One region of the Paenibacillus sp. CECT 9249 genome, then DNA from elsewhere that is predicted to be linked to it. Evidence: riboswitches for the same ligand, from Rfam matches in the RefSeq annotation. Region 1 holds a riboswitch; the other holds the start of a gene.
What was found. A riboswitch is a leader RNA that binds a small molecule or an ion and turns the genes downstream of it on or off. The one in region 1 is predicted to bind S-adenosylmethionine.
Positions count from the first base shown of each region.

Region 2: another riboswitch for S-adenosylmethionine. It lies ahead of metA (homoserine O-succinyltransferase); the one in region 1 lies ahead of LQ229_RS04025 (methionine ABC transporter ATP-binding protein).

Region 1 is NZ_CAKKLI010000003.1:106,869-121,533, forward strand. It holds gene LQ229_RS03980 (metal ABC transporter permease) at 16-876, opposite strand; gene LQ229_RS03985 (metal ABC transporter ATP-binding protein) at 873-1,619, opposite strand; gene LQ229_RS03990 (Cof-type HAD-IIB family hydrolase) at 2,361-3,098, shown strand; gene LQ229_RS03995 (DUF456 family protein) at 3,132-3,617, shown strand; gene LQ229_RS04000 (polysaccharide biosynthesis protein) at 3,671-5,296, shown strand; gene LQ229_RS04005 (thioredoxin family protein) at 5,377-5,724, shown strand; gene LQ229_RS04010 (COX15/CtaA family protein) at 5,916-6,851, shown strand; gene LQ229_RS04015 (UbiD family decarboxylase) at 6,848-8,620, shown strand; gene LQ229_RS04020 (Cthe_2314 family HEPN domain-containing protein) at 8,610-9,338, shown strand; SAM riboswitch class I at 9,435-9,561, shown strand; gene LQ229_RS04025 (methionine ABC transporter ATP-binding protein) at 9,675-10,691, shown strand; gene LQ229_RS04030 (methionine ABC transporter permease) at 10,688-11,359, shown strand; gene LQ229_RS04035 (MetQ/NlpA family ABC transporter substrate-binding protein) at 11,605-12,459, shown strand; gene LQ229_RS04040 (SDR family oxidoreductase) at 12,632-13,405, shown strand; gene LQ229_RS04045 (NifU family protein) at 13,471-13,716, opposite strand; gene LQ229_RS04050 (YuzB family protein) at 13,798-14,052, shown strand; gene LQ229_RS04055 (FAD-dependent oxidoreductase) at 14,064-14,665, opposite strand, start outside.
Region 2 is NZ_CAKKLI010000001.1:329,572-344,236, forward strand. It holds gene LQ229_RS01510 (trypsin-like peptidase domain-containing protein) at 1-12, opposite strand, end outside; gene LQ229_RS01515 (response regulator transcription factor) at 301-951, opposite strand; gene LQ229_RS01520 (sensor histidine kinase) at 923-1,981, opposite strand; gene liaF (cell wall-active antibiotics response protein LiaF) at 1,982-2,809, opposite strand; gene LQ229_RS01530 (hypothetical protein) at 2,968-3,105, opposite strand; gene LQ229_RS01535 (3D domain-containing protein) at 3,127-3,618, opposite strand; gene thrS (threonine--tRNA ligase) at 3,888-5,828, opposite strand; gene LQ229_RS01545 (putative sporulation protein YtxC) at 6,231-7,157, opposite strand; gene mqnC (cyclic dehypoxanthinyl futalosine synthase) at 7,344-8,477, opposite strand; gene LQ229_RS01555 (aminotransferase class I/II-fold pyridoxal phosphate-dependent enzyme) at 8,642-9,817, opposite strand; gene LQ229_RS01560 (PLP-dependent transferase) at 9,823-10,992, opposite strand; gene metA (homoserine O-succinyltransferase) at 11,025-11,966, opposite strand; SAM riboswitch class I at 12,049-12,157, opposite strand; gene corA (magnesium/cobalt transporter CorA) at 12,610-13,545, shown strand; gene LQ229_RS01575 (HRDC domain-containing protein) at 13,656-14,663, opposite strand.

The DNA of each region.
Region 1 (14,665 bases):
TTTCGTTTATTAAAATTAATAATTGACTGCGGATTTTTGTTTCCGGCTTTTCAGCGAACGCCAGACGAGACCTTGTTTCGGCGAAAACATAAATGCCGCAATGAACAGAATCGTTGCGACCATTACGATCGTGGCCCCGGAAGCCAAGTTAAACCGGAAACTGACGTACAGCCCGAGTATTGCGGAAAGCGCCCCGCAGCCTGCTGCAATAAACAGCATTTTCCAAAGCCGATTCGTTAATAAATAAGCGGTTGACGCCGGTGTAATCAACATGGCCACAACGAGAACGATTCCTACCGTTTGCAAGGAAGCTACGGTCACCATCGTCAGCAGTGTCATCAAGAAATAATGAATCAGCTTGTTGGGCAACCCGTAGGCCTGGGACATCGTAGGGTCAAAGGAACTGACAAGCAGTTCTTTATAAAAGATGTACACGCCCGCCAAGACGAAAATACCGATGCCAAACGTCGTCCACATATCCGAAGGCCGTACGGCCAGCACGTTGCCGAACAATATGTCGTATAAGTCGGTGCTGCTTTTGAGAATCGTGATCAATATAATCCCTAATGCAAACGCCGACGTAAACATAATGCCGATGGACGAGTCGTTCTTGATTTTACTGTTCTGGCTAATATATCCGATGCCTATCGCCGTTAAAACGCCGGTTAGAACCGCGCCAAAAAAGTAGTTGACGCCGAAAAGATAGGATAAAGCGACCCCCGGAAGAACGGCATGGGATATGGCGTCCCCCATGAGCGCCATGCCGCGCAAAATAATAAAGCAGCCAATGATGCCGCAAATGATGCCGACCATAATAGATGTGACTAACGCCTTTTGCAAAAAACCATACTGCATAACCGCCTCAAAAAAATTCATGCTCCCGTCACCACCATATCTTTTAGAAATGAGAGTTGCCCTCCGTAAGCTTTGGCGATCATGTTCGGATTCATCACTTCTCCCACCGAACCGTAGCGTACCAGTTCCTTATTGAGCAGCACCAACTCGTCAAAATATTCATCCGATTTGCTCAAGTCGTGGTGCACGACAAGCACCGTTTTTCCGCCGTCGCGCAGTCCTTTCAAAATCTGAATGATCGTCTCTTCGCTGGCAATGTCGATTCCGACAAACGGCTCATCGAGGAAAAAGATTTCCGTTTCCTGCGCAAGCGCCCGGGCTAAGAACACGCGCTGCTGCTGTCCGCCGGATAATTCGCCGATTTGCCGATCGGCAAAAGACTTCATCCCTACCTTTTCCAAACATTCCAAAGCCCATAATTTCTCCTTTTTCTTAGGCCGGTGAAAAACTCCCAGCCTTGGATACGTGCCCAGCACCACCGTCTCTAATACTGAGATCGGAAAGTCCCAATCAATATTGCTGCGTTGGGGCACATAAGCAATTTGCTTACGGACTTGCTCCACTTCCTTGCCCATAATGGTTACTTCACCTTTGTCGCGGGGGATTAGTTTCAATAACGACTTTAAGAGAGTGGACTTTCCTGCCCCGTTCGGTCCGATGATGCCGACAAGTTTTTGTTTCTCGACGGAAAAGCTGATATCTCTTAGAGCTTCGCTCCCGTAATACGAAACGTGCAGATCCTTCACTGTTAAAATATAAGACATATCTATCTCTCCTCACCTAAGTCCTTGTCACCCTATTTTACCTAGGAAAACAATTTTAATCAAGTAAAACTATTTTGTATTACAATAAAAAAGTTTCATTAGGTAAACTTTCTGCGCATATATGCGTATAATGCAAAAAACGGATACAAAACAATGAATAAAGAAAATAATGGGGAAGTGAGATCGTGAAAAAAACAAAAAAAATCCATTCTTCCTTCAAACGATTCATTATGACGCTTGTTTTTTTGGCGGCTGCCGTAGGGTTTGGACTAAGTATGATGTAGAGGAGGCAAGCAATGCCTCAGGATGCATTTTAATTGCGATTATCGGCACTAGCGTTGCATCGAAAAATTGGTATCCGGACCGCAGGGCCGTTATTTCGCGTTAAAACCCCTTATTCGCTGTTTAGGCGGACACTGGTTCCGTTATTCCTTCGTTGAAGGGCTTATTTTTACGCTTTTACCGCGAATAAAGGATCGTATGTCCGCAAACTGTCCCAAATCGGGCCCTTTGTCACAATTAGCGTCTCCTGTGTCCGCGATCCTGGAATGTTGAAAAAAGTGAATGCAACGCCGGTGGATTATCGGCCGTTTTGCGGCGCTCCTCCGCGGCAAGACGGCTCTTTTATGCGTGGAATGGGACAAATTCGAGGGGTAAACGGAATATTTTTGTTCCTATTGACCGGGTATGCTAAAATGGCTTTATATTACGACACGTTCGATGTTGCGATAGGAGGCAAACATGGCAAAGTACAAATTGTTGGCATTGGATATGGACGGGACATTGTTGAACGAAGCGCTGGAAGTGACGCCGGAAACGGCGAAATGGATTGCCGCGGCCCGGGAGGCCGGCGTGACGGTAAGCTTGTCGACGGGGCGCGGGTACCAGAACGCAATCTCTTATGCGGAAATGTTGCATTTGCAAAGCCCGATGATTACGGCGAACGGCAGCGAAGTATGGAAATCGCCGGATCAATTGCTGTACCGCCGTACGCTGGACGGCGCCGTCGTTCAGAAGTTGTACGAACTTGCCGAATCGCATGGAACATGGTTCTGGGGGTATACGCCGGACGGGCTGTTCAATAAAGAGAAATGGACCGATCGCATCGCGGAACAAGAGTGGACCAAATTCGGATACTATTCGGAAGATCGGGCGGCGTTGTCGGCCATTTGGGAAGAGCTTGCGAAGTGGGAAGTGCTGGAGGTTACGAACTCCGCTCCCGTCAATATCGAGATCAATCCCGCGGGGGTTTCCAAGGCAAGCGGCCTTCGATCCGTTTGCGAACTAATGGGGATCGGAATGGATCAGGTCGTAGCCGTAGGAGACAGTCTGAACGATTTGGCGGCGATTCGCGCCGTCGGGCTCGGCGTAGCGATGGGCAATGCGCAGGACGTGGTGAAGGAAAACGCCGACGTCATCGTCGCAACGAACGAAGAAGACGGCGTTGCCCAAGTCATTCGCGACTATATTTTGAATTAGGCGTAACATACGGGAGGCGCGGTTCGCATGGTGTTGGAAATTATCGGCTGGATTCTGGTCATTCTGTTGTTTGCCGTCGGCATGGCCGGAGCAATATTTCCGGTGCTGCCCGGTTCGCTTGCGATTTACGCCGCGTTTTTCGTATACGGGTTATGCATTTCGTTTGCGCCGTTCGGGGTATGGTTCTGGACGTTGCAGACATTGATCCTCGTCGTCTTGTTCGTTTCCGATTATGCGGTCAGCGCCTGGGGCGTCAAAAAATACGGCGGAACGAAGGCGTCCGTCATCGGCAGCACGATCGGCGTCATTATCGGTCCGTTCGCCATACCTGCCTTCGGATTGATTATCGGCCCGTTCCTCGGCGCGGTCATCGGGGAATTGCTCGTCGGGTCGGATTTCAACCGCGCGGTCAAAGCCGGTTGGGGATCGGTCGTCGGTCTGTTCGCCAGCACGGCGATGAAAATTATTTTGCAAATTGTCATGATCGTTCTGTTCGTCATTTGGGTCATCTGGAATTAACGCCTCGGGGGAAGCGATGTAGTCGCGGTTAAGGAGAAGGAAGGGAAACGGTTTTGTCGAAGAAAGAGTCGTTTATTAAAGGTACGCTTATACTGGCCGCCGCCGCGTTAATCGCCCGCGTGCTGGGGATCGCCCAAAAAGTGCCTCTGGAGCATATGCTGGGGCATGCGGGGAATATATCGTTTGCGATCGCGTCAAATGTTTATTTAATGTTGTTAACGGTAGCCACCGCCGGCATTCCGAGCACGCTCAGCAAAATGGTCTCGGAAAGGTACGCATTGAACAAGGAAGAAGAAGCGCAGCGAGTATACCGCGCGGCGCTTCTGTTCGGCTTTGCGACAGGCGCGGTCATTACGGTATTATTGTACGTGTTCGCCCCGGCCTACGCCGCGCTCAACAGAGTGCCGGAGTCGGTGTCAGCTATACGGGCTTTAGCGCCCGCGCTGCTGATGTTTCCGACGATTGCGATGATGCGCGGATATTTCCAGGGGCGGAACATGATGGCCCCGGGAGGCGTTTCGCAAATCGTCGAGCAGATCGTACGCGTCGTTGCGGCGCTTGGCATCGCTTTTGCGCTGCTGCAATGGGGCTACAGCGATCAGTGGGTCGCTGCGGGCGCTTCTTTCGGCGGGGTGCTCGGCGGAATCGCGGCGCTCCTCGTGATGATCTATTACGCCCGCAAGCTGAAGAAGGCGGACAGACAGAGCCGGGGTAAGGTCGCCAGACATTCGCCGCCCGTCCCGCTGCGGACAATATATGCGGATATATTTAAAATATCGGTGCCGCTTATTTTTACAGCCATTACGGTGCAAGCCGTATATACCGTTGACGGCACGATCGGCATTCGGCTATTGGAACCTTGGCATGGCTACGAGCAAGCAATGCAAGCGATTGATATTCTCAGCATGCGCGCGCAAGCGGTCGCCGGCATTCCGCCGATCCTTGCGATCGCGCTCAGCACGTCGCTCCTGCCGGTCATCTCCGCCGCATTTGCGCGGGGCGATCAAGAGCATTTGAACCGGCAAGTGACGCTGGCGATGCGCATCTCGATATTTACCGGCATGCCGATCGTGCTCGCGCTCAGCGTCGCCGCTTATTCGGTCAACGGCCTCTTGTTCAGTACCCAGGACGGTGCGGCGATTGTCGGCATGCTGACGGCGGGGACGATCTTCCAAATTACGATGATGGTGACGAATTCGATCCTGCTCGGAGTTAGCAAACCGAATGCCGCGATGGTTCATGTCATCATCGGGATCGCCGCCAAGCTTGCCTTCAGCTTCATTCTGGCGCCATGGCTCGGCGTTTACGGCATTATCGCCGCGACGACGCTATGTTTCGTCATCATTACGTTATTGAATATTAGAACGTTAAAGAAAATCGTCCCGTTCCAAATTCTCGGCAACCGCTGGGGAGGATTTGCGGCAACGGTAGCGGTGCTTGCGGCTGTCGGAGGCGGGGTCGAATGGGCCGGAAATCTGCTGGTGCATCTGCTTCCCGCCCGCGTCGCCTTCTTTTTTTCGTCCGGCTTGGTCGGATTGGCCGTGCTCTTGCTGTATCCGGCGCTGCTCGCCGCGCTGCGGCTTGTTACGGCCGAGGAGTTAAACAACTACCCGGCTCCGCTGCGCAAAGCGTTGAAACCGTTCATGCGGCTGCAGCGTTCGAAATCGGCAATGAGGTAAGAGGTCAGGAATATGTTGTTATATCGTGTTTTCAAGGAATGTTTTGCACAACCTAGAAGGAAGAAATGGAGTGAATCACGATGGAAAAAATAACGTCCACAGAACAATTTCAAACGTTGATCCAAGGGGAAAAACCGGTTATGGCCGTATTTAAGGCGGTTTGGTGCAAAGACTGCCATTTTATCGATCCGTTTATGCCGGACGTCGAGGCGAAATATGCGGACAAGCTGACGTTGATTGAAATCGACCGCGACGAATTTCCGGATTTATGCGATCATTACCAAATTCTTGGCATCCCGAGTTTTATCGCTTTCTCGCAAGGCAAAGAACTGGTTCGCTTTGTCAGCAAATTGCGGAAAACGCGCGAAGAAATTGAGCAATTTTTCGATCGTGCGCTGCAAGTGGCGGACACGCTGCAAAAAGGATAACTTCATTTTATTAATCGACACGTTCCTGCGAATCAGGCAGGGACGTTTTTCTTTTTACATGTCGATTCGCAGGCCGGAGCTTTTGCTTTTTGTCACAATTGGGATGTAAATTCCCGCAATAAATCAGGTATAATGAGAATTAGTTCTATATCGGTTGTGACATTTTTTATGGACTAGTAGGTGAACATAAATTGAAAACGAACAAACTGAATTGGCTGTCCTACATCACTTGTTTCGGCATGGTGCTCGTTCTGCTGAACGGGGCGCTCGTAACGAAGACCGGCTCCGGCCAAGGCTGCGGCAGCGACTGGACGATTTGGCTCTGCAACGGCAAATTCGTTCCTGCCAAGACGATCGAGTCGCTCATCGAATACTCGCACCGGGCGGTTAGCGGAATCGTAGGCATATTAGTGCTTGTTTTATTTATTTTGGTATGGAAGTACGTCAAAGAACGCAAAGATACGTTATGGTACGCTTCTATTGCGCTTTTTTTCACATATGTGCAAGCGGTGATGGGCGCTTTGGCTGTCGTCAAAGGACAAGTCCCGGCCGTGATGGCGCTGCATTACGGCTTTTCGCTGCTGGCGTTTGCCGGTACGCTGATGCTGTCGATCGCGCTGTACCGAAGAAGCAAAGGGCTGACGGATCCGCCCCGTACGTTGCCTGCGGTATCGAAGCGGTTCCGCAATTCCGTATGGCTTGTCGCCATCTACTCATACATTGTCGTCTATGTCGGCGCTTTCGTGCGGCATACGGAATCATGGGGCGGCTGCCAAGGATGGCCGCTCTGCAACGGCGAAGTGATCCCAACGCTGCACGGATCGACGCTGATCGCCTTTCTGCATCGCGTGGCGGCGCTGCTGCTGCTCATTGTTGTTGCGGTTATGGCCCATTTCGCTTATCATCGACATAAGCATGTACGCGAAATCCGCATCGCGGGCGTCTGGGCGCTCGTATTATGCGCTTCCCAAGTGTTGAGCGGCGCTTGGCTTGTGCTGTCGATGCATAACGAGAACGCGCATTTGTACGCGAGTCTGCTGCATACGGTGCTCGTTTCGGGCTTGTTCGGCGTTCTATGTTATTTAAGCGCCCGCGTATTGCAATTAGGAAAGGGGGAATCTCGTTGACTTATACGAATTTGCGCCAATATATCGAGGTGCTGCGCCGGGAGAAGCAATTGGCGGTCATCGAAGCCGAGGTCGATCCGTATTTGGAAATTGCGGAAATTCACCGCCGCGTCATCTCCGAGGAAGGGCCCGCCTTGCTGTTTACGAACGTGAAAGGCAGCCCGTTTCCGATTGTCACCAATTTGTTCGGAACGAGCCGGCGCGTCGATCTTGCCTTCGGCCCGCGTCCGGAGGCGTTGGTGCGGCAAATTATGGGGGCAACGAAATCGCTGCTCCCTCCCACTCCGAAGGCGCTATGGGGGGAACGCGGCTTAATTAAAGATCTGTTGAAGGTCGGCATGAAGACGGTCGGCAAAGAGCAGGCGCCGATTCTCGACGTCTGCCGCAAGGAGGCGCCGCTCGCGGGATTGCCGGCCATTACGAGCTGGCAGGAAGACGGCGGGCCGTTCGTGACGCTACCGCTCGTCTATACGGAACATCCGGATCATAAGAGCGACAACAACCTCGGAATGTACCGCATTCAAATATACGACGACAAGACGACCGGCATACATTGGCAAATACATAAAGGCGGCGGCTTTCATTATCATGTCGCGGAACAAAGGAACGAGGCGCTGCCGGTATCGGTCTTCATAGGCGGCCCGCCCGCGTTGATCGCTTCTGCGATCGCCCCGGTGCCGGAGCAATTGTCCGAACTGCTGCTGACTTCGCTCATTATGGGACAGAAGCTGCCGATGGTGGACGATCCGCTCGGGGGCCATCGCATGCCGGCCGAAGCGGAGTTCGTGATCCGCGGGACGGTGCCGCCGCATGTGCGCCGGCCGGAAGGGCCGTTCGGCGATCATTACGGCTATTATTCGTTGGTGCACGACTTTCCGGTGCTGAACGTCAGCCATATGTACCACCGGAAAGACGCCATCTACCCGGCAACTGTTGTCGGCAAACCGCGTCAGGAAGATTATTATTTAGGCGAATTTTTGCAGCGCCTGCTTGCGCCTGCTTATCCGCTTGCGCTGCCGGGCGTCAAATCGCTATGGGCGTATGCGGAAACGGGCGTTCATCCGCTTGCGGCGGCGATCGTGCGCGAGAGCTACTCGCGGGAAGCGTTGACGAGCGGCTTCGCCATTCTCGGCCAAGGGCAGCTGACGCTGACGAAATTTTTAATATTAACGGATCAATCGCTCGACTTGGCGAATTTCGGGCATTTGATGGAAACGGTGCTTGAACGGTTCGATCCGAAGACGGACTTGTTCATTCTCAATAAAACGTCGCATGATACGCTCGATTATACCGGACTTCGATTGAATCACGGCAGCAAGGCGATCATGCTCGGCGTCGGCGAGCCGGTTCGCGAATTGCCGCGCAGTTACGGCGAAGGCGACATCGAGGAAATCGACAATATTGAAGTATACTGCGGCGGCTGTCTCGTCGTATCCGGCGCATCTTACGAAGCGGAACCGGAGTTGGCCCAGCGGCTGCTCGCGCGATTGCGAGCCAAAGGAACGGCTTGGCCGCTCGTCGTTCTGGTCGACGATGCGCGGATTGCCGCAACGCAGGCTTCGTTCTTATGGACGGTGTTTACGCGATTCAACCCGGCTACGGATATGTTCGCTCACGCGGAAGTTCACCAGCATCATCTCGGATACGATGTTCCGATCGTCATCGACGCGCGCATGAAGCCCGGCTATCCGGACGAATTGTTCCCGCGCGAAGATATCGTGAAATTGGTGGATGACCGTTGGAAGTCGTATTTTGCCAATGGAGCGTGAGACGCAAATGCTGCGAGGCTTGTTCGGCGAAGCGCCGAGACATAATGAAGGGCTGCTCCGCTCGACGTTCGAAGCGATGGAGCGAACGGTTCTTCAACTGCAAAGACTGACGAATGCGGACAACGATCCTAAGCATATATGGCGCAAGTACGAAATATGGGCACGCGGGCTGATTACGTCGCTCGACGAGCTGGAACAGAGCCGGTATGCGGCGGAACGCTTCCATTCGCGGGTAACGAAGACGTATCAGGACGAAATGACGCCCGAGGAAGAAACGGATTACCGCCGTCATCTCTATTTTTACAAAAACGGGCTTATTCGCGTGTTCTCGGTGTTGGACAAGCTCGGCACGCTGCTCAACGGGGTGCTTGAGCTGAATACCGGGAAGGTGAAGCAGCGGTTTTCTTACTTCACCGTTTTGCGGCAAATGCGATATACGGGGACGGAACCCGAGCTTGCCGAGAAGCTTGGAGCCATTAAGGAATCGTACAAAGATCCGATGAGCCGGCTGCGCAAACAGCGGAATACCGAAATTCATTATATGAACAGCGAAATGCAGGACGATCTTTGGCAGCGTCATCAGGCGCTGGACGGCAGAGTCAAGCTGGAAGACATCGGTCACAATATTGCCGATTTGGATCAGGCGTTGGAAATGGTATGCAAGACGCTGCTGGCGTCGTTTCAGCATATCGCTCGATTGCTGCGCGCGAAATCGTAAATTTCGCTCCGTGAAAATTTTATTGTAATTTTTCATCTAATTTCCATTGACTCATGTGCAAAGACCTAGTATACTCAAACTAATTTCATAATTCGTTTCTTATCGAGAGCGGCGGAGGGAAAGGCCCGATGAAGCCCGGCAACCGATTATCGGCAAGCGGTTCGCATGCCGTTAATGTCATGGTGCTAATTCCTTCGGAATGGATCATTCCGGCAGATGAGAGAGGCTGTTGCTGAACATGACTAACAACCCTTTTGCGCATCTGTCCGCGAAAGGGTTTTTCATATTGGAATACGGCAATGAATCTAGCATTCTTCGAAATAAGAGGGTGATAAATTGATCGAATTAAAAGGTTTGACGAAAAAATACGGCAAAGGCGCACGCCAAACGACGGCTTTGGAGCATGTCGATTTGCAAGTGCGCAAAGGCGAAATATTCGGAGTGATCGGCCATTCCGGCGCGGGCAAAAGCACCCTGATCCGCTGCATCAATTTGCTGGAAAGACCGACGGGAGGGGAAGTGTGGGTAGACGGGATCGAGCTTACGGCGCTGGACAAAAAAGAACTGCAGACGCGCCGCCGCAAAATCGGCATGATCTTCCAGCATTTCAATCTGCTCTCTTCCGCGAACGTATACGACAACATCGCATTTCCGCTGCGTCTGGCGAAAACGCCTGCAAACGCAATCGAGCGCAAAGTGAACGAATTGCTTGCGCTCGTCGGATTGGAGCAGCATGCAAGCAAGTATCCGGCCCAGCTCTCCGGCGGGCAGAAGCAGCGGGTGGGCATTGCAAGAGCGCTCGCCAGCGATCCGGACGTGCTGTTATGCGACGAAGCGACATCGGCGCTCGATCCGCAGACGACGGATTCGATCTTAAAGCTGCTGTCGGATATTAACCGGCGGTTTCATCTCACGATCGTCCTGATTACGCATGAAATGCATGTCATTCAGAGCATTTGCGACCGCGTGGCTGTCATTCATGCAGGGGGCATCGTCGAACAAGGCGAGGTAACGGACGTGTTCCTGAAGCCGAAGCATGAAGTGACCAAAGACTTTATCGCCCGCGACGGCATCGGGGGCGAGTTATTGCGGGCGGCGATCGCGACGTCGCAGTCGGCTTCGTCCCGGGCGGTGAAGATTACGTTTCTCGGAGAGAAAACGTATGAATCCACGCTGTCGCAGACGACGCGGGAGACGAATGTCGATTTCGCGATATTGCAAGGCACGATATCGACGATCAAAGATACGCCGTACGGCCAGCTAATCGTAAGATTAGAGGGCAGCGCCGACAATATCGGCCTGACGATTGACAAGCTTACGGCGCAAGGGCTTGATGTGGAGGTGATCCGATGACGGCCGCGCTCGATTTTTCGATCGTCAATTGGCCGGAAATGGGCAAGGCGACGCTCGATACGCTGCGTATGCTGGGCGCTTCGTCCTTGTTCTCCATTATGATCGGCCTGCCGCTCGGGATCGTATTGTTTCTTACAGCCCGGTCCTCGTCGTTCTGGGGAAAGGCGGTATACGCCGTACTTTCGTTTATTGTCAATATTTTGCGATCCATTCCTTTTATTATATTAATCTTTGCGATGATTCCGATCACCAGATCGATTGTCGGCACATCGATCGGCGTGCTCGGAACGATTCCGCCGCTCGTCGTCGGCGCGGCTCCGTTCTTCGCCCGTTTGGTGGAAACGTCGCTGCGGGAGGTGGACCGCGGCGTGCTCGAAGCCGCGCAAGCGATGGGGGCGAGCACGTTCCAGATCATTATGCGAGTGCTGATGCCTGAAGCAAGGCCAGGCCTCCTTGCGGGCATCACGATTACCGTCGTCACGCTCGTCTCTTATACGGCGATGTCGGGCATGGTCGGCGGAGGCGGACTGGGCGATTTGGCGATCCGATACGGATATCACCGCTATCAATCGGAAACGATGATCGTCTCTATCGTGCTCGTGGTATTGCTGGTGCAATTGCTGCAAATGGCGGGCGACCGGTTAGTGCGGCACTTTACGAGAAAATAAGGAGAAATTCCATTTTAGAGGTTGTTCAAAAAGTCAACTTTTGATCACGAAGCGTGACTGGTGGCAGATTCGACATCGAATCTTGCGTTCACCCTCGAAGTCCGGTGCTCATGTAGGTTTTGCCTACACTGCGCTCCTCCTTCTTCGGGTTCTCGCAACCTTCTCGGTGCTGAAAAGCCGACTTTTTGAACACGCATATATATAAATCCTTATTTAAAAAATGATGATTGAGGGGAGAAACAAAGATGAAAAAATGGGTACTTGCAATTGTTAGCTTGACGCTTGTGGCGGTGTTGGCCGCTTGCGGCAATAAGCCGGCTCAGAACGGCGCTTCGCAGCAGCCTGCCGCTCAGAACGAGAACGGCTCCGCTGCCGAACAAACGGTGACGCTGACGGTCGGCGCATCGCCTACGCCGCACGGCGATATGTTGAAACATATTCAAGCGCAATTGGAGCAAGAGGGCGTGAAACTCGAAATTAAAGAGTTTACCGACTACATCTTGCCGAATACGCAATTGGCGGAGAAAGGACTGGATGCGAACTTCTTCCAGCACCAGCCTTACTTGGACGAACAAAACGAGAAAAACGGCACGGACCTCGTCTCCGTGGTGGCGGTGCATGTCGAGCCTTTCGGCGCGTATTCCAAAAAAGTTAGCTCCGTAGAGGAAATTCCGGACGGAGCGAAAGTGGCGATCCCGAACGACCCTACCAACGGCGGACGCGCCTTGATTCTGCTGGCGAAAAACGGTTTGATCACGTTAAAAGACGATACGAACATCACGTCGACCGTTGCCGACATTACCGAAAATCCGAAAAATCTGCAAATTATCGAACTGGAAGCGGCTATGCTGCCTCGCCAACTGGATGAAGTGGACGTAGCGCTGATCAATACGAACTATGCGTTGGAAGCGGGACTTGTTCCGACGAAGGACGCCCTCTTTATCGAGGATCAAGAATCTCCATACGCCAACATTTTGGTCGCCCGTCCGGATAACAAAGATTCCGACGCAATGAAGAAGCTGGCAGCGGCGCTTACTTCCGACGATATGAAGAAATTTATCGAAGAGACTTATGAAGGATCGATCGTTCCGGCATTCTAAGGAACAAAGACAGCAATCAATTGCATAGCGAAAACATCATCCCGCAGAGGCAGGCCCTCTGCGGGATTTGCCGTTTACCGGACAATCTTTTATACTTGAACATGTACCGGCTCCGGACGCGCATGTTCTGTCCGCAGCGGTTATGTTGTACAACTTTGAAGGAGGTAAGACGTTGAGTAGAAAAGTGGCCCTCATTACGGGGAGCGCCAAAGGGCTCGGCAAGATGGCCGCCCTTGCGTTGGCCGATCAAGGCTGCGATACGGTCGTCAATTATGTGCATAGCGAGCGCGAAGCGATGGCGCTTAAGGCGGATATCGAAGCGAAAGGCGTCCGATGCGCGGCGGTTCATGGCGACGTTTCCAAGCAGGAACATATCGAGAAGCTGGTCGAAACGGCTTATTCGCAATTCGGCGCGATCGATATATTGGTAAACAATGCGGGACCTTTTATTCGCGAACGGCGAACCTTTGCGGAATATACGCCGGATGAGATCGCTTATTTGCTGAATGGCAATTTCGTCGGCACGATGATGCTCGATCATCTCGTATTGCCTGGAATGCGCCGGAACCAATGGGGCCGGATTATCCATTTCGGGTTCGGGCATGCTGCCGAAGCGAGGGCATGGCCGCATCGGGCCGTATATGCCGCTGCCAAAGTCGGCCTGGTGTCCTTCACGAAATCGCTGGCGGTCGAAGAGGCCCCTTACGGCATTACGGTCAATATGATCTGCCCGGGCGATATTCGGGGCGACAATAAGGAGAAGACAATTGCCGAAGCGGAACATGTCAGGGACGACGAGTCGCCGCGCGGCAGGCCGGGCACGGGCGAGGATGTCGCCAGGGTGATCCGGTTTTTATGCCAGCCGCAGTCGGATTTTATTACCGGCAACATCTTGGATGTCTCCGGGGGGCTTGATCCGATCCGCGCCGTCGTCAAGCGGGCTTGAGGCGGATTGGCGCCGGAACGGAAAAAGAGCCTTGCCGAAGCAAGGCCCTTTCAAATTTATGAAAATTAGAATACTTGTACGACTTCTTGCACACCGTCAACTTCTTCGATCAAAGCGCGCTCGATTCCCGCTTTCAGCGTGATGGTCGAGCTTGGGCAGCTGCCGCATGCACCCATCAGTTTCAATTTGACGATGCCGTCTTCGACGTCAACCAGCTCAACGTCGCCGCCGTCGCGCTGCAAAAACGGACGAAGTTTATCAAGAACTTCAAGCACTTCATCGTACATGTTGTTTTGTACTTCTTGGCTCATATCTTTCAACTCCTTTCTCTATATATTATATTATAAAGTATTGTAAAATAAAATGCCCGAACGAAGAAGGGGGACGAAAGCATGCGCCCTGTGATCGAGTTTTGCGCCGGCAATATGCATCACGGAACGGATCAAACGATGCGCAGATTGGAACGAAACCCCGAATACGACGTCATCGAGTACGGTTGCCTCGGCAATTGCGGCGAGTGTTATTTGTTTCCTTACGCCTATGTGAACGGCGAAATCGTCGCGGCCGAATCGGCGGAGAAGCTGTACGACGCCATCATGGAAAAGGTGAAAGAAATCGAAGCTTGGCCCGACGATCATATCGGATGAGCGGGTTTAGCTTACCCGAAGTGATGCTTCGATTTCCACAGCACGCCCATTTTGAGCAGGCGCGGCACCCGTCCGATAAACGTTCTTTTGCCCATATAACCGAATCCGGATTTTTTGCCTAACGAACCGAGCACGCCTTTCAAGCGGATTTTGTCCAGGCGCGGCGTCTGGCCTTGCCATATCGCCTGCACGACTTGCGCGATCTGATCCCCTTGCACGCCCGCAACTTGCGCGCTGGGGGAGAAGGCGAGGCTCGCGCAGTCTCCGGCCACGTATACTTCCGGGTAGGACGGTATTTGATAATACTCGTTCAGCAAGATGCGGCCTTGCGCATCTTTCGGCACGTTCAGCTTCTGCACGACTTCCGACGGTTGAATGCCGGCCGTCCATACCGCGACGTCTCCGTATATAGGTCTCTCCTGATCGTAGATGACGCCGGGCTCGATTTTGCTTACGGATATATGAGAGCAGAGCGCGATATCGTGTTCGACAAACCAGGATGAAACGAACTGCGAAAGCTTCTCCGGAAAAGCGGACAACACCCGCGGGCCGCGATCCAAAATCCGAATGTTCAGATCGGGACGGCTTTCGCGCAGCTCGGCCGCAATTTCCA
Region 2 (14,665 bases), on a different contig from region 1:
GTCTTCGCTCATCACGAAAACCTCCTTCAACATCGACTATATCTTCTTTACAATGATTATCATGTACTATAAACCTTAAACCAACCTTAAAAATGAGTAAAAAGAAAATAAAAGTGCGTGTTCAAAAAGTCGACTTTTCAGCACCGAGAAGGCTGCGAGAACCCGAAGAAGGAGGAGCGCAGTGTAGGCAAAACCTACATGAGCACCGGACTTCGAGGGTGAACGCAAGATTCGATGTCGAGTTCGCTCCCAGTTCATCTCCGTGATCAAAAGGGGGCTTTTTGAACAACCTCTAAAAAGCTATTCTACCCAGCCTTTGCGGTGCGCATAGATGGCAAGCTGCGTCCTGTCCTCCAGCTCGCACTTCATCAATAAATTGCTGACATGCGTTTTCACCGTCTTAATGCTGATATGGAGTTCTTCGGCAATATCTTTATTCGTTTTCCCTTCCGCGATCAAGAGCAGCACTTCTTTTTCCCTATCGGTAAGACCTTCGTCCTCCCCTTTGGCCGTTCGGGACCGTAGGCCCCGCGACAACGCCTGCGATACGTCCCCCGTCATGACCGGCATGTTGCGGTAAGCGCCTTGCAATGCGTAGATCAGCTCTTCCGCGGACACCGTTTTGAGCACATAGCTGACGGCTCCCGCCTCGATCGCTTCGACAACTTGCTCATCTTCCAAAAAGCTGGTCAAAATGACGATCCGCATATTCGGAAACTGTTCCATGATCGCCTTCGTCGCTTCAACGCCGTTCATCTTCGGCATCATCAAGTCCATCAGAATGACGTCGGGCAATCCGTCGTCAAATCCCTTCCGCAACGCGGCCAATGCTTCTTCTCCGTCTCCCGCCTCGCCGATCACTTTACATTTCGGCTCCAACATCAAATAGGTGCGAAGTCCCATACGCACCATCTCATGATCGTCAACGATCATGACTTTCATCTGTTCCATGTCCGTCTCGCTCCTCCTCGAATTTAGGGATATGCACGCGAATGGTCGTTCCCGCGCCGGGTTTGCTAATAATTTCGGCATCTCCGCCTAATTTCTCCGCTCGTTCGCGCATCGTGGACAAACCGTATGAGCCGGTTTTGTTCTCCATTTGTTGAAAGCCTTGCCCGTCGTCGCTAATAATTAACGAATATTGGCTGCCCCGCTCCGTCAACGACAAACTGACATGTTTCGCCGAAGCGTGCTTGACGATATTGGCCATCGCTTCTTGGATAATAAGAAATAACTGATGCTCCTTCCCTTCCGACATTTCCCCTTGCAGGTCGATATCTTTCTTGCCCTGCAATCCGTTCTGGCGGCAATAATCGGGAAACCAACGGTCGAGCGCTTCGGCCAGCGTCTTGTCCTCCAATTCGAGCGGACGGAGCTGGGCGATCAAGCCGCGCATTTGCTTTTGCGCCAAAAACGACATATTGATCAATTGCGCAAGCACCGCTTTAGCCCGATCCATATCCAGATCGAGCACCTTCGGCAAAGACGAGGCGGACATATGAATCGCGAACAAATGCTGGCTTACCGTATCGTGCAAATCTCTTGCCAGCCGCTTGCGTTCTTCCAGCACAGCCGTTTCCGCTGTTTTCTCCAGCTCCAACGCCTCTTGCTCGCCCAATTTTTGCAGCAATTTCATCTTCTTCTCCATCGAATCTACCATCGCGTTAAATTCATAGTATAGCCACGAAAAGGTAGGATCGTCCGAAGGAGGAATCCGTTCGGACAAATTCCCCTTGGATACTTGAAGCATACTCAGATGAAGCGTGTCGATCCGGCGTTGAATCGCCCGCGAGACCACATAACCGATAAAGACGTTCAAAATGACGATTCCGAGCAAGTAATAGATCCAAGCATGGGATTGGAAAAGTTCATCATACCATTTCAACCAACCGACGAATAAGGCCGCAATAGTCAGAACGCTTGACAAAGCGAAATATAGCAGCAATCTCCATTTCGTGCTTTTCAATATCCGTGTGATCATCTATCCTACCCTGCTCACTTTCACGTCGCCGATAAAGGTGCTGACAATGATCCGCACTTTTTTGCCGGCTTCCATGTAGTAAGGCGTTTCCGATTGCACGCTTCGCATAAAGCCTCCTTGCGATTGATCCAGCACCTTCACATCTCCGATAAAAGCGCTGGAGGAGACCGTAACGCCGACTTCCACATCGTTCGGAACGAATACTTTGACATCGCATATAAACGCTGAAATATTCACTTTTGTTTCGCCGTAAGGAATTTGCGCTTTCGTTAAATCAAGCACGGTGTCACCGATGAAATGGGAAATGTTCATCGGCCGCAACTCCCAATAATCCTGCCCCATGTGGACCTCGCCGATAAAGCCCGATTTGTTGATCGCTTTCGAATCCCATCCCCAATCGGTCCAATCGTCATGATGACTTTGGTGATGAGGATCGTCGCCGATCGGCGGCATGGACGAATCGTAATGCCGCTCTCTTGAGCGCGGTTTCAGCAGCACATATAATCCTATGAGAATCAATCCCGCCGGAATGATATATTTAATCATATCCCCGATCGAAAAGGTGTACCAACCCAAATTTTGTCCGAGAAAATAACATCCGATCGCAATCATGATGAAACCGAATAGGGAAATGGAGCGGTTGTTAGGGTGCCTGCCCGTCCCGACGAGATTGCATAACCCGATTACGATCAAAATAACCGGCCAAAACGTTCTAATCAAATCTCCTATGCTGAATGGGAGAATGCCCATTTGCCGCAATAGAAACAGTACGCCAATGCCGACAAGAAACAGTCCTCCGATCAGCCTGGAAAAAATATTTGAATTCATCTGCAACGCCCTCCGCTTGATAAACATCTTTCATTATATACAGTGTAAAGGTTGTTCAAGCAAAAAGACAGCGCCCCGGGGTTGAACTGTAAATCGGTCTCAAGACCGATTTACAAAAAGAGAGGGCATATCGTCGTTATGCCCTCTCGTCTGACAATTTATTTATTATTGTTACGTTCCGCCGTACGCCCCGCCCGTTTCGCGGCGGCATTCGTAGAAGCGGCGTCAGCCTCTTCCGCAAATTCCGCGTTAAATTTTTGGTTCACGCCCATTTTCGTATTTTTATTTTTAGCCATTTGCGCTCACCTCCACGGATATTATGCGGCGTCTTTTGGCGTTTTATGCGTAATGAAGGCTTCCTTGACCTGTTCGACCAGTTCCTCGGTCACTTTGCCGTCGCCGCGCTTCAGCACTTGGACGTTGACCGTTTTTTTGCCCCATTCTTTATATACTTGCTTCGTCGTATTATAGTAAAGATCGATTTTTTTTCCTTTAATGGCCGAGCCCGTATCGGCGACGATTCCGTAGCCGTAGCCTGGAATATAAAGAATCGTTCCCATCGGAAACACTTTCGGATCGGCGGCAATTGTCGAAATGCCCGCTTGATCGCGCCTTACTTTAATGCCCGAATACGTAATGCCGTATTCCGGATGGCCCGGTTTTTTCCCCGTCGATTCCACGCCTGCGGTATAACCGGTTGCAACGACTTTCACCGTCTCCAACACTTGATCCTGGCTCGGCGCGCTCACCGTCGTCGATTGCGGCTCCCTAGGCTTTTCTTTAACCTCCGGCGCTTCTTGCGCAATCATAAGATGGTTGCGGATATCGGATGTGTAATACGTTTCCTGAAATTTCTGTTGTTTCAAATATGAAACGACATCCGGCGGCAAACTTTGCGAATAGACGCGGCTTTCCGCCATTCCGAACATCGCAACCGCAACGGCCGCGATCACAACGATCAAGATTCGCCTCGGCAAATCGCAACATTTGGTTATCATATGGATACCTCCCCCTTATTGCGAAGGATGTCCAGGGATAACGCAAATTATACGCCGGGGCGAAATTTTTTATCTATTCCTTAGAAAATGCTGTGCGTGCGGATTTCTTCGGACAACTCGGCGATCGTCTCCTCGACCGGCTTCATGCCAATATCGCCCTGGCCCCGTTTGCGCACGGAAACGGAGCCCGCGTTCTGCTCGTTCTCGCCCACAATGAACATGTAAGGCACTTTCTCCAACTGGCCTTCGCGAATTTTGTAGCCGAGCTTTTCGTTCCGCAAATCGGCTTCTACGCGAATGCCCGCTTCTTTCAACCGCTCTTCGACCCGCTTCGCATAATCGTCGAACGCCATCGAAACCGGGAGCACCTTCGCTTGAACCGGAGCAAGCCAAAGCGGGAGCGCGCCGGCGAAGTTCTCCAGCAAAAAGGCGGTCATCCGCTCCATTGTGCTAACGATGCCGCGGTGGATCACGACAGGACGATGTTTCTGACCGTCATCGCCGACATATTCCAATTCGAACCGCTCCGGAAGCAGGAAATCAAGCTGCGCGGTGGAAAGCGTTTCTTCCTTGCCGAGCGCGGTGCGAATTTGCACGTCCAGCTTAGGGCCGTAGAACGCCGCCTCTCCTTCCGCCTCGAAGAACGGAAGCTCCAATTCCTCGACGACCTCGCGCAGCATCCGCTGCGACATTTCCCACATCTCGTCGTTTTGAAAATATTTTTCCGTATCTTGCGGATCGCGGTAAGACAACCGGAAACGGTAATCTTGAATGCCGAAATCTTCATATACTGTCCGGATCAGATTGACGACGCGGGCGAATTCTTCTTTGATCTGATCGGGACGGCAAAAGATATGCGCGTCGTTCAGCGTCATCGCGCGCACGCGATGCAAGCCCGTAAGCGCGCCGGACATTTCATAGCGATGCATCGTGCCGAGCTCCGCAATTCGGATCGGCAAGTCGCGGTAGCTTCGCATTTCGCTCTTGAACACCATCATATGATGCGGGCAGTTCATCGGGCGAAGCACCAATTCCTCGTTGTCCATGACCATGGTCGGGAACATATCTTCCTGATAATGATCCCAATGTCCCGATGTTTTGTATAATTCGACATTGGCCAGAACCGGGGTATATACGTGCTGGTATCCGAGACGTTCTTCCAAATCGACGATATAACGTTCCAGCGTGCGCCGAAGCTTCGCGCCGTTCGGCAGCCATAGCGGCAAGCCTTGTCCCACTTCGCGCGAGAAGCCGAATATTTTCAGTTCTTTGCCAAGCTTGCGATGATCCCGTTTTTTCGCTTCCTCCAAAAAATGCAAATGCTGTTCCAACTCGGATTTTTTCGCGAAGGCCGTTCCATAAATCCGCTGAAGCATTTTGTTCTTCGAATCGCCCCGCCAATAAGCGCCGGCTACGCTAAGAAGCTTGAACGCTTTGATCCGGCCGGTCGAAGGCAAATGCGGCCCGCGGCACAGATCGAAGAATTCCCCTTGATCGTACATAGTAATGACGGAATCTTCCGGCAAATCGCGAATTAGTTCCAGCTTTAAATTGTCGTGAAGCTCCGTATAAATGCGGAGCGCCTCCTCGCGGCTGACGACTCTGCGGCGGATCGGCAAATTTTCCTGCACAATCTTCTCCATTTCTTTCTCGATCTTCGCCAAGTCTTCGGGATTGAGCGAATGCTCCATATCGATATCGTAATAAAACCCGTCTTCGATGACCGGACCGATGCCGAGCTTGACGGCCTGATTGCCGTAAATCCGTTTGATCGCTTGCGCCATCAAATGCGCCGTACTATGACGGTATACTTCCAAACCGTCCTTTGAATCGAGCGTTACGATTTCGACCGCGGCGTCTTCCGTAAGCGGCGTATATAAATCGACCGTTTTACCGTTTATTTTTCCTGCGATCGCATTTTTCTTCAAGCCGCTGCTAATCGAGCCGGCTACGTCCTCAATGGTGCTTCCGCTCTCGTATTCCCGCACCGCGCCGTCCGGCAAAGTAACTTTAACTGACATGGATTTAACCTCCTCAACGTAGTGAAAGGACCTTGAAAAACAATCCTCCCTGTAGTCGCTTGAACGCAAAAAAACCCGTCCCGCAAAGGGACGAGTTGTCGACTCGTGGTTCCACCCTAATTCGATCCGGCGCTGTCCTGCAGCGGCATCGGATCCTTAAGCGCATTCGGTAACGGGAATGAATCGGCACGCCTTACTGCTCTTTCGCCCGCGGCAATCCATCCGCCTGGCGCGCAAGGTTCAAACGTGCAGCTACAAAGGGGTAAACCGCCGGCGGTTACTGGAGGAAATTGCAGCCTACGTTTCCTCTCTCTGGACAGACCGGAGGGCGATTCGTTTCTTTGTCAACGCTGTTCAAGCTCCATATAATATCAGTTATTATAAATCCATTTGCGCCGGCGGTCAAGTGCATTGATCCTGGTGCTGCTTGTCGGTGTGCAAATACGGCGCGCAGTCCGAGCAATACACGCATACTTGGACCCTGTTCTCGAATATTTGCCGAATCGTTTGAATGACCTGCTCTTCGGGATGGCGCGTATGAATATAAATGTTTTGCGGCGAAACGGAAATGAGCGTGCTGACGATCATATCCTCCATCTCCAGCTCTTGATCGGGGAGCTCGATCACGATTCCTTCCGTTTGCGTCGTTTCGATTTGAACCATATGCTCGTTGAGCAATTCGAATTGATGTCCGCCTTTATGCATCAAATGCGCGACCGGAATTTTCGTTTCCTGCAAATACACGAAATATTTCAAGAGTGCGATAAATTCGTGGTATTGCTGGTCCAATATATATTCGTCCACGGCATATTCGACGATTTCGCGCAGCTCTTTCGCATACTGTTCCATCCGAAAATGAATAAATCCGTCCAAATGCACTTTCGTATGCTTATCGCGAAAATATTGCAGAAACGAAGAGGCTACCGTTCTTTTCCGGCGATCCCGGTTTTCGTACTCGCTCATTTCGAGATCCGTCCCATTCAACAAACGCATACAGTACTCCTCGACTTGCTCTACCGCATCTGTTCCTTCGAAGCGGCATTGTTTCGCGATCATTTTCCGCAGCAGCATGCTTTCCTTTTCCTTCAAGACGTATTCCGCCAACGCATTTGCCGCTTTTTTATATATTTCTTCCGTACCGGAATCGCCGTTTGCATCGGATGAAGGTCCGTAACAGATGAAATTCGTTTCACCCGCTCGCGTCGCGAAACGAAAGTGGACTCCTTCCTCTTCTGTATGTAAATCGTCGAATTCACGGGTGAAGCAATCGTATAATTTGGAAATGTCTTTCGCGGAAGTTTCCGTCATCGATACTGTAAAAAGTTCCATGGACTCACTCCTCAACGTTTGGTATATCCGTTAACGCGATTTCTTTGATGCCTTATTCAGTATATGGGGTTTCCGAAACAGATATACGACGATGAATTTGGAAACTCCGCCGCAAGAAACAGGAAAAAACCCCGGAAAGCGTCAAGCTATCCAGGGTTAAAAGCGTAATCTAATCCGTCGAACTATTTAATTTTGCATGACGAAATCGCGCTCGACCCTCGCATTCTCGTCAAAGATTCGCAATATATTATATTTGGTATCGCGCTGCGCCGGCGTTTTCCCCGCTTCGCGGATGATTTGCAACGTCGAACCGATGTTGACTTTATGCGTTGCCCCGGCCGCGGATACGACATTCTCTTCGATCATCGTGCTGCCGAAGTCGTTGCAGCCGTAAGACAACGTTAATTTGCCGATTTCCGGCCCCATCGTAACCCAGGAAGATTGGAAATTCGGGATATTGTCAAGCGTAATGCGGCTGATCGCGAGCGTCTTCAAATATTCTTCCGGCGTCGCGCGCTCGACCCGAATATTGGTGTTATCGGGTTGGAACGTCCACGGGATGAATGCCAGGAACCCGGCGGACGGGTATTTATTCGCAATGCATTCGTCCTGCGCCTCGCGGACGCGCAGCAAATGCAGCGCACGCTCTTCCATCGATTCTCCGAATCCGATGACCATTGTGGCCGTCGTATTCATGCCGATTTTATGCGCCGTTTGCATAACGTCCATCCAATCGCGCCAGGAGCCTTTTAATTTGCTTATTTTGCTGCGCGTACGGTCGTCCAATATTTCCGCTCCGCCGCCCGGCAACGAATCGAGTCCCGCTTCGTGAAGCTCGCGAATGACTTCTTCCAGCGACAAACCGTCGGATACCTCTTTCATCTTCAAAATTTCCGCGGGAGAAAAGGAATGCATCGTAATATCGAACCGTTTCTTAATTTCCCGCAGCAAATTCGTATAGTAGCTGAACGGCAAATTCGGGTTGGTTCCGCCTTGCATCAATATTTCCGTTCCGTTCACGTCGATCGTTTCTTGTATTTTTTGGAAAATCGTCTCATCCGGCAATACATAGCCTTCCTCATGCCCCGGACGACGATAAAATGCGCAAAAGCGGCAATATACGTCGCAAATGTTGGTGTAATTAATATTTCGGCCGATAACGAACGTCGTTATCGGTTCGGGATGCCATCGCTTCATGACTTCGTTGGCGACATGGCCCATTTTCTCGACTTGATCCGATTCGAACAGCGCGATACATTCCTCCAGGCCGATCCGTTCCCCTTGCAAAGCTTTATCCAGTATACGATCTATCGAACCCATCGTAGTATAGCATCTCCCTTGTTATGAATTTTACAATATACGAATTCCGTCCGTTTGTTTCATCGTAACATAATTTGCAAAGAAAAACAGCACCTTTCGGCGCTGTCGCTTATCGAAAAAATGCAAGGTTCCTGCGCGGGCTTCCTTGACATCCTTATACAAGATCAATCTTGCAGCGCTTGGGATAAATCGTCGATCAAATCGCCGATATGCTCCAATCCTACCGAAAACCGCAGCAATCCGTCGCCGATCCCCCGCTCCAACCGAACTTCGCGCGGCATCGCCGCATGGGACATCATCGCCGGGTAGGACAAGATGCTTTCCACCGCACCCAAGCTAACGGCAACAAGCGGAATCTGCACTTTGCCGAGCACTTGCTTCGCCTTCTCTCCCGATCCGACGTCGAAGGACACGACGGCCCCGTAGCCGGACGATTGCTTCTCGTGAATGGCCCGTCCAGGATGATCTTCCAATCCCGGATAGTATACTTTGACGATATTCGGATGCTCCGCAAGCCAAGCCGCCAGCTTGCGGGCGCTCTGTTCCGAATGAGCCATACGGGCTTCGAGCGTTTTCATCCCTCGCATAAGGAGCCACGACTCCTGTACGCTGAGCACCGTCCCCATCCCGTTCTGCAGCTGCTTCAGCCGGCGGCCGAGGGACTCGCTGCCGGCGACGGCCAGCCCGGCCAGCACATCGCTATGGCCGCCTAGAAATTTGGTCGCGCTATGCAGCACGATGTCGACGCCGAGCTCGATCGGCCGTTGATGATACGGCGTCATGAACGTATTGTCGAGCAGCGTGAGCAGGCCATGCGATTTCGCCCATGTTGCGACCGCTTCGATATCTGTAATTTTCAACGTAGGATTGGACGGCGTTTCCAGGAAGACCGCTTTCGTATTCGGTTGCAAAGCCGCCTTCACCCGGTCGAGATCCGTCATATCGACAAACGTCGTTGCAATGTTCATTCGATTCAAAATCGTCGTCAGAAAACGGTAAGTCCCCCCGTAAACGTCTTCCGTCACAATGACATGATCGCCGCTGGAAAACAACATGAACGCCGTGGAAATGGCCGCCATGCCCGAAGCGAACGCGAAACCGCCCGCCCCTCCTTCCAAAACGGCAATGTATTGCTCCAAAGCGTCCCTCGTAGGATTGCCGGAACGGGAATAGTCGAACGGCGGCGGATCGTTAATGTCGCGATGATGAAATGTCGACGCTTGATATATCGGCATGCTGGACGCGCCGGTCGCCCCGTCGATCTCCCCGCCGAAATGCAGCAGCCGGGTTGCGAATCTGCGCTGCCGATCCGAAATTTGCTTCTTGTTCTGATCTTTCATATCGTCTATTCTCCTTCGATTTCCCGTCTTGCCGCTTCGATCGCCCGGCCAAGATCTTGAATGAGGTCGTCTACATGTTCGATGCCTACGGAAAAACGCAGCAATCGATCGTCGACGCCTACTTTTTCCCGTATTTCGGGCGGAATGTCGGCATGCGTTTGCACGGCCGGATAAGTCATAAGCGATTCGACGCCGCCCAAGCTTTCCGCAAAGGCGATTAAACGAATATGGCGCAGTATCGGCTCGATATACCGTTTATTTTTCATTTTGAACGAGAAGATGCCGGTGTTGCCGGAAGATTGCTTGTTCTGCACCTCGTAACCGGGATGATCCGGCAGCGCGGGATAATACACTTGTTCCACTTGCGGATGCTCCCGCAAATATTCGGCAATGCGGAGCGCGTTATATTGATGCCTTTCCATCCGCAAAGCCAGCGTTTTCATGCCGCGCATCAATTGGTAGGAATCGGACGGGCCCAGCACCGCGCCGATCGAGTTGTGCAGAAACGCCATTTGTTCGGATAACGACTGTCCTTTCGTCACAATTATGCCTGCCAACACATCGTTATGGCCGCCCAAATATTTGCTCGCGCTGTGTATGACAATATCCGCGCCGAGTTCTAGCGGACGTTGGAAGAAAGGCGTCAGAAGCGTATTGTCCACAATGGTGAGAATTTGCTTTTTGCGGGCCCATGCCGCCACCGCCCCGATATCGGTAATCATCATAAGCGGGTTCGTCGGAGTCTCGATCAGCACCGCTTTCGTATTCGGCAAACAGCTCGCCTCGAGCGCGTCGAAATCGTTCGTATCCACATAAGTGGCCGTTACGCCGAACCGGCTCATCACGCGTTCCAACAAGCGGTAGGTACCTCCGTATAAATCGAGGGAAACGATCAGGTGATCGCCTTGCCCGAACAATGCGAATATCGTCTGCAGCGCCGCCATCCCGGAGCTGCAAGCGAATCCCGCGTCTCCGCGCTCCAAATCCGCAATCGCTTCCTCCAGCACCGCGCGGGTCGGATTTTTCGTGCGGGAATAATCGAATCCCGTGCTTTCTCCCAACCGCGGATGCCGAAAGGCAGTCGCTTGATAGATGGGAAAGTTAACGGCCCCGGTTGCCGGTTCGTTTACGGAGCCGATTTGCGCCAAGCGGCTCTCTATTTTTAAATCTGACATAGGATGGTGCTCCCCCCGATCGTGGTATTCGCTCAAATCCAAGCGCCGTAGTCGACTTCGACTCCCGCATTCAGATCGTATGGCGTTTCTTGATAGACATAGTAGTTCAGCCAATTCGAGAACAACAGGTTTGCATGCGACCGCCAAGTGGAAAGCGGCGGCTTTGTCGGATCGTCGTCCGGATAATAATTTTTCGGAACCGCAATTGGAAGCCCTTTGCTAACGTCGCGGTCATACTCCCATTTTAAAGTACAAGGATCGTATTCGGAATGGCCTGTGACGAAAATTTGTTTGCCGTCTTTCGTCGCGGCGATATAGACGCCCGCTTCTTCGGATTCCGACAGAATTTCCAGCGACTCGACCGATTCGATGTCCTCTTTGCGCACTTCCGTATGCCGCGACTGCGGCACGTAGAAAATGTCGTCAAAACCGCGCAGCAGCTTGACGTTCTGCTTATTGACCGTATGGGCGAACACGCCGAAGCATTTTTCCGCGAGCGGATATTTCCGAATTCCGTAATGATAGTACAGCCCCGCTTGGGAAGCCCAACATATGTGCATGGTCGAAGTAACGTTCGACTTGCTCCATTCGAGAATTTCTTTTAATTCTTCCCAATAATTCACTTCTTCGAACTCCATTTGTTCGACCGGCGCCCCGGTGACGATCATCCCGTCAAACCGCAAATGGCGGATCTCATCAAACGTTTTATAAAAGGTTTCCAAATGTTCGGCCGACGTGTTTTTCGACTTATGCGATTTCGGATGAAGCAGCACAAATTCCACCTGCAGCGGCGTATTTCCGATTAAGCGCAATATTTGCGTTTCGGTCGTTTCTTTCGTAGGCATCAAATTTAAAATAGCAATGCGCAAAGGCCGTATATCTTGATGGTATGCCCGCGATTCATCCATAACGAAAATATTTTCTTGAATCAACACTTCTTTGGCCGGAAGCGAATCCGGAATTTTGATCGGCATAAAGCTCACTCCTTTGTCTCAAATATAAAATGAGAAAAACCTTTCTCATACGAGAAAGGTTGTCATGTTCGTTCATGAGCCTTTCTCATCTGTCAGAAGCTACGCTTCCGCAAGAATTAGCACCGTACTATACTTAATAGCCGGTTGCCGGGTTTCATTGGGCTAGTCCCTCCACCTACTCTTGATAAGAATTGCTATGCAATATTCAGTTAATTTTAATAACTACTTTAATCGAAATACAGGCGGCAGTCAAGACTTTTTCGAGCATCCGGCGTGCGAACGATTCGGCCTTGCCAACCGCCGCACATTTTGCCGGCGGACGCCATAATTTATGATAGGTCGACGTCATGATTTTGTCTTGAAACATCAATGGACGCGCGTTATACTAAACAAGTGCTTGAATAACGAAATGGAGAGGTGAAGCCGGAATGGATGGCGATCCGAGGCCGAAAGGGGTTCGCAACTTCCCGCAACTGCATAGGAACGAAGTCAGCGTTCGATGTTTGACGTCCGGTGGAACGAACCGTTATCGTTATTGCTTGCATATTCGGTAAACCGCGGCGTTATATTCGCATGCCTGATTTCTTCCTCTGCTCTTGCGCGCAATGCAAGCAGTAAGGCAATCGAAGAGGAGTGAAATCGGATGAAAATACGTTTGGTACACGACGGCGCGTTTACATTGATCGATAACATCCATCAAGCGTTGGATGCGCCGAGTCAAGGTTTTTACTGGATTGACGCCGACGTCGACGATCTTGTCGTTTTGCAGCCGTTGTTCGGCATGCATGATTTGGCGGTGGAGGATTGTTTAAGCGAAGAAGAACAACGCCCGAAAATCGAAATTCATGAGAGCCATTATTTTATCGTCATCAACAGCATTCGTTTTGACGATGAGGAAATTTTCCTGCGCGCGCTGAATATATTTCTGGGCAGGCATTACATCATTACCGTTACAAAGCAAAAAATCAACGAGCTTCGAGCGGTCAAACCGCTGCTCTGGGAACAAGAAGTCGACAAGCCCGACCGGTTCTTGTATCATCTCGTCGACCTGGTCGTAGACAACTACTTTTCCGTCGGCGATCGGATCGAAGTCCGGATCGAGAATTTGGAAGAAGATATATTGATGCATACGAAGAAAACGCATCTGAATGAAATTATCGGATTGCGAAGCGAAATTTTATGGTTGAAAAAAGTGCTTAACCCGCAAAAAGAAGTGATCGCTACATTAAATAAGAAAGATTTGAAATTGATTGACGACGAGTTGCAAAAATATTTCAGCGACATTTACGAAAACGCGGTCAAAATCTCGGAAACATTCGAGACGTACCGCGACTTGATGAGCAACTTGCGCGAAGCTTACCAATCGAGCATCGCGAACCGCGCCAACGATATTATGCGCGTATTCACCGCGATGACCGTCATCTTCCTGCCCCTAACGATTATAACGGGCATATACGGGATGAATTTCGACAATATGCCGGAGCTTCATTGGAATTTCAGCTACTACGTTGTGCTAGGCTTCATGCTGACGTTAGGCCTCGGCATGTTCTATATATTTCGCAAGAAGGATTGGTTGTAAAAGGCTATCAGCCGATATATCGGCTGATCTCGGATAAGGCCGTCCCCATCGGCAAGTTGAACCGCCGCCAGGGGACGGCCTTATGCCGGCTTATGCCGGTATGAATGGCGCTACACCGCCTGTTTCACCGCTTCGCCTTGGCGCCGGAAACGAAGCCGCAGCAAGCGAATCCGCTCATATAACAAATCGATATTGTCCGCTTTCATAATATCGTCTCCGTACGCTTGCAATAAGACAGGCTTTACATATTTATCGCCCCTCGTTTGCATCGCCTCCCAGATCAAAGCCTGTTCTTCCGCCGGCATATCCCGAAGCTCGCGTTCGATCACCGGTTCTACATCGTAGCCGTCCCGTTCAAGCTCTTCCAGCATTTGCACCAATTCGCGGCGCTGCATGCCGCACTGTTCTTGCAGTTCCGCAATGGACCGGCCTTGCTGGACCCCCTCGAGAAGGCGGCGACGCCCGGTTAGCTTGTCCATTTCCTGCTTATATTTCACTTCCTTCTGCTTGTACAGCCACTGCGTAAATTCCAGCGGATCGAGTTTCTCCTTCACCCAATCGAGCGGAAAACGATGCTCGCGCGGTACCTCTTTCGTAATTTCGATAATGCCCGTTCCGTACAATTCGACTTTGTTCTCGCCGAAACCGGGGATTTGCAGCAATTCCTCCGGCGTTTGCGGAATAAACGTGCCGATTAAGCGCAGCATTCGATTGGTGGCGACGAAATAAGGGGCTTTCTTCACGGCGGCGGCCTGCGAACGCCTCCATTGGGTCAACGCCGCATACAGCGCTTCGTTCGGATTCAAATCGCTATAGCATGCGAGCATTTGCGCGCCGTACATTTTCGACGTTTTGTCCGTACGGTCGTCCAACATCCCGTCAATAACCGGCGAATATCCTTCTCCAAGCTTCACCGCGATTCCATGGCGAAATACCGACAGAAGCTCTTGCCAAGATCCCCCCTCGTACCACACGGTTTGCTCCGCATGGCCGTCCGGTTTCGGCTCGTCCCAGAACAAATGCCACTCACCGTGCCGTTCGCAGATCGACACCTGAGCCGTAACGATCCGGTCGTGCTCCGTCCGTTTCTCCAAACTGTTCAAAAACACAATATTCATAC